2 regions of the Paenibacillus sp. GM2FR genome follow, and region 2 is predicted to be linked to the other one. Evidence: riboswitches for the same ligand, from Rfam matches in the RefSeq annotation. Region 2 holds a riboswitch; the other holds the start of a gene.

Evidence for each region. Region 2 has a riboswitch for cyclic di-AMP ahead of PAEVO_RS12580 (C40 family peptidase). Riboswitches for the same ligand answer to the same signal wherever they lie in the genome.
Region 1: linked by a shared signal. The riboswitch ahead of PAEVO_RS32955 (C40 family peptidase) and the one ahead of PAEVO_RS12580 (C40 family peptidase) in region 2 are both predicted to bind cyclic di-AMP.

Annotation. Positions count from the first base shown of each region.
Region 1 covers NZ_MKZM01000014.1:53,482-58,932, reverse strand. Annotated here, with positions in the region: gene motB (flagellar motor protein MotB) at 1-24, opposite strand, end outside; gene motA (flagellar motor stator protein MotA) at 8-808, opposite strand; gene PAEVO_RS32975 (hypothetical protein) at 1,000-1,293, shown strand; gene PAEVO_RS32970 (4a-hydroxytetrahydrobiopterin dehydratase) at 1,403-1,717, shown strand; gene PAEVO_RS32965 (c-type cytochrome) at 1,819-2,175, opposite strand; gene PAEVO_RS32960 (GNAT family N-acetyltransferase) at 2,337-2,837, opposite strand; gene PAEVO_RS32955 (C40 family peptidase) at 2,975-3,448, opposite strand; cyclic di-AMP (ydaO/yuaA leader) riboswitch at 3,454-3,593, opposite strand; gene PAEVO_RS32950 (C40 family peptidase) at 3,986-4,459, opposite strand; cyclic di-AMP (ydaO/yuaA leader) riboswitch at 4,463-4,602, opposite strand; gene PAEVO_RS32945 (hypothetical protein) at 4,951-5,451, opposite strand, start outside.
Region 2 covers NZ_MKZM01000008.1:2,830,795-2,836,245, forward strand. Annotated here, with positions in the region: gene PAEVO_RS12570 (2Fe-2S iron-sulfur cluster-binding protein) at 1-111, opposite strand, end outside; gene PAEVO_RS12575 (stalk domain-containing protein) at 337-1,611, shown strand; gene PAEVO_RS12580 (C40 family peptidase) at 1,838-2,314, opposite strand; cyclic di-AMP (ydaO/yuaA leader) riboswitch at 2,318-2,448, opposite strand; gene PAEVO_RS12585 (hypothetical protein) at 2,812-3,237, shown strand; gene PAEVO_RS12590 (ROK family protein) at 3,634-4,587, opposite strand; gene PAEVO_RS12595 (copper homeostasis protein CutC) at 4,623-5,309, opposite strand; gene PAEVO_RS12600 (leucyl aminopeptidase family protein) at 5,339-5,451, opposite strand, start outside.

The sequences.
Region 1 (5,451 bases), on a different contig from region 2:
CTCGTGTCTAGTCTTTTTGCTCACTAGCACCAGCCTCCCTCTCGCTGAGCTCAGCCCGTTCGGACGGTGTCAGGAACACGGAGAGCTTTTGATTGATTGCAATGGTGGATACACCGGATTGAATGGACAGCAGGCCTTCTACCATCATCAGGCGGATTTCAACCTCGCGTTTGGATAGACGCTTGAGTTTATTCGCAATCGGGTGACAGATGACATAACCGGTGAAGATACCGAGCAGGGTAGCGATAAACGCAGCCCCGATGGCATGGGCGAGTTCGCCCATATCTTCCATGTGGGATAGTGCAGCGATCAAACCGATAACGGCTCCAAGTACCCCGAGGGAAGGTGCATACATACCGGCCTGGGAGAAGATCAATGAGCCGGAACGATGGCGCTCTTCGGTGGCATTAATATCTTCCATTAATACATCACGTACGAATTCCTGATCGTTGCCGTCAATGATCATGCGCATCCCATTACGCAGGAAGCTGTCATCAATCTCATCGACTTTGGTTTCCAGAGCCAGCAGTCCTTCACGGCGTGTGATCGAAGCCCATTCCATAAACAGCTTGATCATATCCGTTTTGTCCATCAGATTCTGTTTCACGAAGGTCATTTTGACCAGCTTCGGAATCTTTTTCAGCTCGACTAGCGGAAATCCGATGAATAAAGTTGCTGCCGTACCGCCAAGAATGATTAGATAGGCTGCCGGATTATACAAAGCGAGAAGGGAGGCACCTTTCAGGATCATGCCCACCAGTACCGCGACGATACCGATTATTAAGCCTATAATTGTTGAAATTTCCATACCACACCTCATCCGTGAGAAATAAAATAACGAATCCATTCGTCAGAACGGCTCTCATGGAGAACCGGGCCCCTTATGTGGGGCGTTATCCTATTTATCGTCAGGTCGGGCTTTTTTTTTTAGTTGTAATTTCCGGTATAATGGAAGGAAGGGAAACGAAGCTAAGTACGGCAAGGAAAGGAGTGATTAAGATGGGCGTTAAGCACGGAAGGGATTATGGCGAAATTCTGGCAGAACTAACCGAGGCGGTCGGGCGAATTTCCGACAGCTATGTCTTCTTTGAAATGGAAGCTGAGGATTGGGGCAATCTGGGTGAAGCCGAGCAAAATGAGGTTCATGAGGCGCTGGCAGAGGATTTGTTTTATGCGCTGGGCACAGAGCCGGTGATTAACGTTGGCAGCGGCGTGGTCATGCATGATCAGACGAACCATCGAATACATATTTTGATCGGTGAAGAAGAGTTGGCTTTTGTGGCCCTTGTGTAATCACTCCAGTTATCAACAGATACAGGGCAGAATAGAATAGATGACAGATAGCCCATATTACGTGTCAGTCGGCTTTAAGATAGGTTTTTTTCGGGGAGGAAGATAAAAGATGCTTTATACGCAGCAAGAAGTAGAGGCTCATCTGGAAAAGCTTGAGGGTTGGGAATTTGAACAAGGGAGATGGATCGTACGGAAGTATACCTTCTCCTCCTTCATGAAGGGAATCGCTTTTGTTGATGAAGTGGCAGCTATTTCGGAAGCTTTCGGACATCACCCCTACATCACCATAGATTATAAAGTCGTTACACTTCGTCTCACTTCTTGGGACGACGGTGGCATCACGGCTGTGGATATTAAGGAAGCGCAGCAGTTTAACGAAGCCTATGAGAAGAGTCGTTCGAAGGATGGCAAGGCGGCACAATAGAAGGGGAAGACGGTAAGTCCCCTCGGAGGTCCCGAATATGTAAAAACACGCTTGCCCCAGGAAGAACTCCAGGTGCAGGCGTGTTTTGCGTATAAGCTGATTTATTTTTTCTCAGCAAGGTACAGCGCGATGTTTGCGATTTCATCAGGCTTAAGTTGATCTTTAAAGGAAGGCATTCCCTTACGACCTTTGGTTACAACGTTGAAGATCGCGTCCGCATCCATGTGTCCGCCCACTTGATTCAAAGCCGGTCCAGCGCCGCCTTGAAGTTGGTCGCCGTGACAGCTAATGCAGCTTGCTTTCAGTGTAGCTTCCGCTGCGGCAGCATCGAGAGTCACTTCCGGCATGGTCGGCTTCTCTTCCTGAGCTACCTGTTCCTTACCTGGGAGCGTAAACATCAGCGCAATAGCCAACGCACATGCGACGAAGAACAATCCGCTCATGATCCATTTTTGCATCGTCATATCGTCCCTTCTATGTATACTGCACTTTTGCACTTGTCTCCATTATAAACCAACATCCATAGACAGCATAGCCAGTTGTGACAAAAAAAGCAACTATACGGCGTGGCTTCATAAAAAGTACACAAAATTGTGCTTTTTCATATAGACAAAGATTACTATTCCTCATTTGCCGGGGGCTCATACACCATACAATGGAAAAGGGCGTTACCCGTTGGCGTAAGCCGCTCGTACGTATCGGTGATGTGAAAGCCCGCCCTTTGATAAGCGCGAATCGCACGCTCATTCCAGGTCAACACCTCCAGGTCAATTTCGTCGGCAGGGCGCCTCCGCCTGGCTTCCCGGACAATCGTCTGCATAAACCGTTTACCCATTCCACGCCCGCACCAATCAGGCCGCATGCCAAGTCCGATTCGTGTAACCTCATGCATCGGAAACAGTTGGGCAAACCCCCAAAGGGCCTCCCATTCATCCAGAATCGAGATGTACTGCCTCTGGCGAATGTCCGGATCGCCAAACTCCACCTCAAGCCCTTTCATCTGCTCCCAGGGAAGAAAGCCATAGATATTATAGGGAGGAGGATAGGTCCAGGCGCATATTTCTTCCGCGTGCTCTTCACGCATGATTACAGTGTGAAATGAAATCGGTGTTGCATCCATTTGCGAAATCCTCCTATCGTATGCATGAATAATAACCATTTTACGAATATTCAAGTCACATCAAAAAGCCCGTCAAAGAGAGGTAAGGGCTCCTTTAACGGGCAAGCAGTATGTATAGGATGATTAGCCTCTATAACTTAGGATGTTTCACCGGTTGACTCTTCATACTTATCATTGCTCATAATACGCTTCGCACCCACGTATCGCTGATCATAGTACTCCTCTGAAAGGCGGTTAATTACCACGCCGCGGTTGGAGGAGGCATGGGCAAATTTGTCATCGCCGACATAAATGCCGACGTGGGAGATGCCCTGGCCCGATGTGTTGAAAAACACTAAATCGCCAGCGCGCAGCTCCTTACGGGATACACTTGTCCCCATGTCGAATTGAGAGCCGGATTGATGCGGTAGCTTCAGACCGAGTTTAGCATATACATACATGGTGAAGCCGGAACAGTCAAATCCGCTCGTGGTCGTGCCGCCGTAGCTGTATTTTGTACCTAGCACCTTATCGATTTCGTGATCCAGCGCACGATCCGCAAACACGCTGCCAACGCCCAAAGTGAACAACAGCGTGATACTCAGGGCTGCTGTCGATAATGTTTTCTTCAGCATGGAAAGCTCCTTTTCGTTGCCTGCGAGGTTAGCTTGAGGGTTCGGTTGAAGGTTCCCTATGATCTCTTGACGGCAAGATCAATTCACCCGTGGGTTGGTTCCCCCGCTTCCCGTTCGGCCGGGAATTCGGCATAGCAATCTATGATTAAAGCACTTACATTAATGACAAAGTTGTTACTGCGTCCATTCTATCAGACAGCAAGCGAGATTGGCAATTATTTCTTGGTGAATTTCGCTATTTTTCAATAGCATTAGCCGTCGAAGCATCGGATAAAATCAATATTTTTCCAAAATGGGTGTTTAATGAAGGGAGAGAAGGGTATATAAAGGGTAGAAGATGTGAAGACATGGCGAAGTGAAGTGAACTTGTAGAATAAATTTCATTTTTTTTCGAAAAGCGGGAACTTTTCCGTTGTCCTGAACGTTATAAAGGTATAGACAGAATAAACAAAAGAAAAAAGCCGCTGGATGAGATCGGCACAATCTCATAAGCCCAGGGCTTTCTTGTAAGAGTAAATCAATAAAGTTCCAACATTAATTGTAGTTCACAGCTACAGATTTGTACGTATTTTGACTCATAATTCTCTTAGCGCCTACATATCGGTTGGCATAATAGCTCTGGCTTAGCGGACTGATAATGACACCACGCGAAGATGAGGAATGAGCGAATTTGCCGCTCCCAACATATATACCCACATGAGATACACCTCTACCGGATGTGTTGAAGAACACGAGATCGCCAGCTTTCAGGTTGCTCTTGGATACTGCCGTACCTACTTTGTATTGAGCTGCAGATGTACGCGGCAGGCTAAGGCCAAGCTTCTTGTAAACATAGCTGGTGAATCCGGAGCAGTCAAAACCATTCGTTGTGGTTCCGCCTGTTTTATAAGAGACACCAATGGCTGGTTTGATTGCAGTATTTAATTTGGAATCGGCGAAAGCGCTTCCGGTCCCTAATGTGAGTGCGAGTGCGAGGCCTAGAGAAACAGCCGTTAACTTCTTTTTCAAAACAAAAGCTCCTTCCATTGCCTGCGAGGTTAGCTTAAGGGTTCGGTTGAAGGTCCCCTATGATCCCTCTCTTGCGAGATCAATTCACCCAAAACGGATCCCCCGCTTCCCATATCGTTATGGGAATTCGGCTCCTTAAAATGTTGATGAACCCATTCATTGACGTCTGACGTTCCAACATAGATAACGAATTTACATCGTTCCAACAAAAAGTTACAGTAAAGATGACAAAGTTGTTACTAACATATTCGTTATTTTAGCAGAGTATTAACAATTTGGCAAACGAGGAAAGATCATTTTTAAACAAAAAAACCTGTCCCCATCTTGGGGAAACAGGTTTTTTTGTAATTTGGCGCTCAGAAATTTGTAATATAGAGGATAAATGAACTCTTATTCTTTGTAAAATCAAGACCCGGATAGAAACGTGTCACTTCGGATTACAGCTTATTCGCGAGCATGTTTCATCATTTCAGGGTAACGAATTGTAACGATTAAGGATGCGATGAGGAGGAATCTCTCCACAAATGATATTGAGCGGAAATTACCCAAATTTGGAAAAGTCCATTCAGAAAATAAGAGGCCTGCTGAATAATTAAGCCGATCAACCCGGCCCAGAAGAGCGAAGCCGAGCTCAGGAGCAACAGAATGACACAGGCGGATCCGCCGATGGTGATGGATAACAGCACTGCCGTGCCCAAGCGGCGGAAGAGCGCATGGAGAGAGCTGATCATACCAAAGTCTCCCGTGCGCCCGAACTGCATATAGAGCAATAACAGGCGGATTAGATAGGCGTACAAGAACCAGCCAACGGCATACGGCAGTGCATGAAGGAGCAGAACAGGCTCCTGAATCCCATTTAGCAGAATCGGAAGAATTTTGGGCAGAAGCCAGTAACCGGGCACAAAGGTGAGAATAAGCTCAATCAGATAGAATAGCGTTACAGGTTTCCACAGTTTGCGCATGCCAGTGAAGAAGAATAAACCACGCTCGCC
Region 2 (5,451 bases):
GCGGCCTGTAAGCTCAATGATCGGATCCGGTACGGCTTCGATCATCTCTTCCGCTGCCGGGTTCAACGATTTATCTCCCCCGCCCTTTTTGTTTTTCCAGAATTTAAACACGCGTTATCCCCCTATGCATGTAATCATCAGGTTATGTAAGAAATCCTCCATTTATTATACTGGAAAGTTTAAAAAATCAACATGCTTACTCTTATCTATTCTATGACATTGACATCACGGAATTGGAACTCTATGAAAATTTTGCTATACTAGCGTATGCTAGACCAAATTCCATATTCTATGAAATCATTCTATTATTTAATGGATCGGAGGAAATACAAAAGCATGCTGCATAAACGAATAGGAAAAACAGCTGTCGCTGCCGCTCTTGCCTTATCCTTTATCGGAACCGCACCCCATATCGGTCAGGTACATGCTGAGCCTGCCATTTCGGTAAAGCTGGATGATGTGACACTAACCTTCGATGCGGCTCCGCGGGTAGACAAAGGGGTCACCTACGTTCCATTCCGGACGGTCGGTGAAGCACTGGGCATTCAGATCACGTGGAACAGCAAGACGCAAACCGTCAAGGCTATAGGCAAGGTGAAAGGTCAAACGACGGAAGTCCTGCTTCAGGTGGGAAGCACGACGGCGACCGTCAACGGTAAAAAAGTAAAGCTTGCAGCTCCTCCAGTCCAACGGGAAGGCCGCGTGCTGATCCCGCTTAGCTCTTTCAGCAGCCAATTCGGTGTCGACGTCGGCTGGAATCAGGCGACTCGCACGGTCTCTCTCGTATCGCCCCAGCGCGAAATGCATTTGAGAGCCTTCTATGCTTTGCAATCTTTCCAAGAACGGGATCTCGTGGGATCCATGAATTCAGTCGCTTTTGGCTGGAGCCGCATCGATCGTGATGGCCAGTTTACGCTTCAAGGCGACGAGTATCGTCTGCCAGGGGCGGCCGGCGACGTGACCCCGCAATCGATTGTTGCGGATGCGGCGGATCAGGAGATTAAACCGTACCTTATGGTTTATGCTCTGGACGGAAACGGAGAATTAACCAAAGTCCTGAGCGACAGCAGTCTGCGCGAAAAGTCCATTGAAGGCATCACAACCGCGGTTGCCGATAACGGGTTCGGCGGCGTTGTGCTTGATTTTGAAGGACTCGGTTTTAAATTGGATGCCGTGAAGCAGCAGAAGCTGCTCAATGATTACGTCAAGCAATTGAAGGTGGCATTGCCAAATGACATTGCCCTGTCCTTAGCGGTCCCGCCATTGAATAGCGCCTACAAAGGCTATGATTACAAGACGCTGGCTTCCATCGCTGATGATCTCATCGTTATGGCTTATCAGTACAATCCGGTCGGAACCAAATCTCAGGTTCCCGAACCAAACAGTCTGGTGGACCAAGCGATCCAGTTGGCACTCCAAGCAGGTGTCCCGAAGCAGAAGCTCCTGCTCGGCATCAGTTTAAGCAGTGAAACCGCCACTTCCGTTGACGATAAGCTCGGCTTGGCCAAGCGTTATGATCTGAAAGGTGCTGCTTTCTGGCGCCTTGGCTTGTTCCGTCTCTATAATAATGGAATAGAAGCTGCTGTGAATGCCTCTGTCGTTAAGGAGTAACCGAACAACCTCTGTGGGATGATAGACTTATCGTAAGAAAAACGTCTATCGACGTACTTTCACAGATGACAGACCGCAGTTAATAGATGTTTTTCTTGCGATATCAGGAAGTCACAAGCTTTCGAAGTTTATACTTTCTGATATCTAAAAAAAGAAAGCCTGACAAGGGCATCCCTTTGTCAGGCTTTCTGGTTATGTATCGAATCCTAAACTGCAATTAATCCATTTAGCTTGCGCTTCCTACCAGCTTCGCATAGTTTTCTTGACTCAACACACGACGCGCCGTGACATAACGCGGCTCGTAATATGAATCGCTAAGCTTGCTGATTCTGACTCCCTTGCTGCTGGAAGCATGCGCAAATTGTCCATCACCAATGTAAACGCCTGCATGGGAAATTCCGCTGCCACTTGTATTGAAGAATACCAAATCTCCGACCCGCAGATCTTCGCGATCCACATGTTCACCGGCTTTAGCCTGGCTTTGGGAAGTGCGTGGAAGATCCATATCAAAATTTCTAAACATGTACAGAATAAATCCGGAGCAATCAAACCCGCTGGTAGTCGTTCCGCCCCATTTGTATGGAGTTCCTACCAATTGCTTCACTTGATACTGAAAATTCGGTTGTTGATCAGCAAATGCTGATACGGCACCAGAAGAAAAAATAATTGCAGACCCTAGCAAAGTGATGACAAACTTCTTCAAAATATGTTCTCTCCTTCGATGCCTACGGAGTTAGCTAAAGGTTCGGTTGAAGGTTCCCTATACTCTATATACAAGAGTAATTCACCCAAGACGGTTCCCCCGTTTTCACAAACGAAATTCGGCAAAATTCATTAACGTTTTGTAACCTTCTCTTAATATAGTATACAAGCAAGGATGCTGTCAATAATATCCTAAGAATCTATCGTTTTATGTTTGGAACTGTCGTAAAGATGGTTAATTTCGGGCGTCCATTTGTTAACCATCTCACACAGTCATGACAATTATGTAACTCTGCTTTCCTGTTCGAACTGCTTTTTTTAGTAATCTAGCAACTTTTAACAGATTTATACGTTTACATATTCAGAAATGAAATTAAAGAGGTGATCGATCACTTATGATTCAAATTACGATGGCTGAAGCTTTGGCTGTCCGGGCAGCAATCAATCGTCTCATGAATCAATTGATGTCGGAACGCTTGAATAACAGCAGCACGATCATTGAAAAAGGGGAAACGGCGGGAATATCCTGCACGCAGCGTGGATGCCATTACGGAAGAGATCGAAGCCGCCGCGGCGGATTACAGAAAGCTGGATTTGCTGATGGCCATCTCCAATACAACGCAAACCATTAGCTGGAACGGCTCCGACATGACCATCATGGAAGCGATCGAGCTGGCCAAACAGATACGCAGCGATATCGGACAGCTTGCTCATCTCGGCTCCCGCAAGAAGCTGGAGCGGCAGAGCAGCCGTGGCAGCGGAGACGGTGCCGTAACGCTGTTCAACGTCGCCTTATATGATCCGGAAGCCTATCAGGCGCAAGCGCGCAAGAAGGAACGCGAAGTAACCAAGCTCTCTTCACTGATTGAACATGCCAATCATACGTCCATGATTACGTTTGACGCATCGAAGTACATGGAGTAGCGGCAGCCGCCGGCTCCAAGCCTGCAGGTCACTCCACGTGCGGGTTTGGAGCCGGCGGTTTCCGCCGGCGGGCGGGAAAGTGCGAGCAACCGCTTATTGTTTGTCGGATACAAACAAACCTAACCAGGAAACCAAAAACTCGCCTCCAGTGAAAACGGATGACGGCTTACGGTTCACGCCTATCACTTGTCACATGTTACGGACTTATAACGAAAAAAATGATCGCTCCGTTTCCCGCTCTCTCCATAAATAGTTGGAAAGCCGCCCTTGAAGGGCGGCTTTTGTCAAATTCGCTTAAGCTCGGTTAACATGAAACTAGGTTGCCGATCCAAACGCTCTCAATCTAACTTCTATTTCATTCTTTATCCTATCCGTAACGTTCTCTTTACACATAGGCTACTGGAACAAGGCCGCAGCTCCAACCAGACCCACATCGTCCCGAAGTCCTGCAGGGACGATTTCGTACGTACCCAGATAGGATGGCATGACCAGCTTATCTGTCATTTCCCGCAGCTGCGGGAATAGAAGCTCGCCTGCTCTGCTTACTCCCCCTCCAATCACGATGCGATCGGGGTTAAAACTGTGAATGACGTTAACCAGACCAAGCGCCATGTAATAAATAGCACGATCGATGACCTCCACAGCGACGGGGTCATGAAGACGTTTAGCCTCGAATACATGCTTGGCGTTGACGCCGGCCTCGGCTGCGGCCAGTTTAGAAATTACGCTGGGCTGGGTGAGCATCCGCTGGGATGCTGCCAAACCGATGGCCGTTCCTGAAGCAAATACCTCCCAGCAGCCGTGGCTGCCGCAATTACACTGCGGACCGCTCGGATCAATGATATGATGCCCAAGCTCCCCTGCAAAAGAACTGCTGCCCAGGAACAGCTTCCCGTCCAGCACGATGCCTGAACCGATGCCTGTGCTTAGCGTCACGTATATCATGTTCGTCGACCCTCTTCCGGCACCTCTTACATACTCTCCCCATGCAGCTGCATTGGCGTCATTCAGCACCTGAACCTCCGTATGCAGATCGCGTTCCATCCAAGCTTTGAGAGGAACATTGGTCCATTCCGGCAGATTCGTACCATGAATGACGATCCCCTCCCGGCTGTTAACCGTTCCGGGTGAAGCCATGCCTACGCCTCGAAGCGGGTGGCCGCCCGACACGCTGCGAATCATGTTCGTAATTCTCGCGACCACTTCTTCGGCCGTACGCGCACCCGCTGTCTCCATTTGCTCCCGGTTCAGCAGCTGTCCTTCGGAATCAAAGAGCGCTGCCGCGATCTTCGTACCCCCAAGGTCAACGCCAACCACAAATTCTTGCTGTTTATTCCATACGGTTTGCAATTTTTGTTCACCTGTTTCCGATAGGTTTGCTACTTCTATTGATGTAAGCTGTCAGCCAATGATCGCAGCTCAACCGGATCAATGGGCTTCAGCCCTGATCGACCGTACCGGACGGCTGAGCCGAAATGCACCTCGCTCACACCGGTCTGGTCGATAAAATCATGTATGATTTCCCACTTCAGGCCATTACCAGCCAATATTTTCAGCTCACTGCCTGCCGTTTGTTCTACAAGCTCCCGAATTCTTGGGATGGCTTGCGGTGCAGGCTGCGGTCCTCCCGACGTTAGGACGCGGGTAACGGACGGGTATTTCTGCAAGGTACGCAGCCCTTCGAGCTGATCCTCCAATTCATCAAAGGCCCGATGGAACGTGACCTGCATATCACCTGTCCATTCCAGCATTTTGACCAAGGAGACCTCGTCAATCTTCCGTTCCGGGGTCAGCATACCAAGCACTACGCCAGCTGCACCTGCCTTGCGGATCGCCTTAACCTCCGCGATCATGGTAGCAATATCATGTTCGTTGTACACAAAGGATCTGCTATGAGGTCTGACCATGACATGAACAGGAATCTGAACAGCTTTCACAACCTCTTCAACGAGCCCGATTCCCGGCGTAAGCCCGCCTTCGGTTATCGCCGTGATTAATTCCAGACGATCCGCGCCATTCTTCTCTGCCGTGATGGCATCATCCACGCATGTTGCGATAATTTCAAGCAGCATCGTCGTCACTCCTTACTGAAGTTGATTCTTTAAGCATGGAGAAACTGCTTCTCCACATAATCCGCCAACAATCTCGCGCCATATCCGGTAGCCCCCGCTGCGGAATGGGGGAATTCCCGTTTATACTGGACCGTGCCCGCCA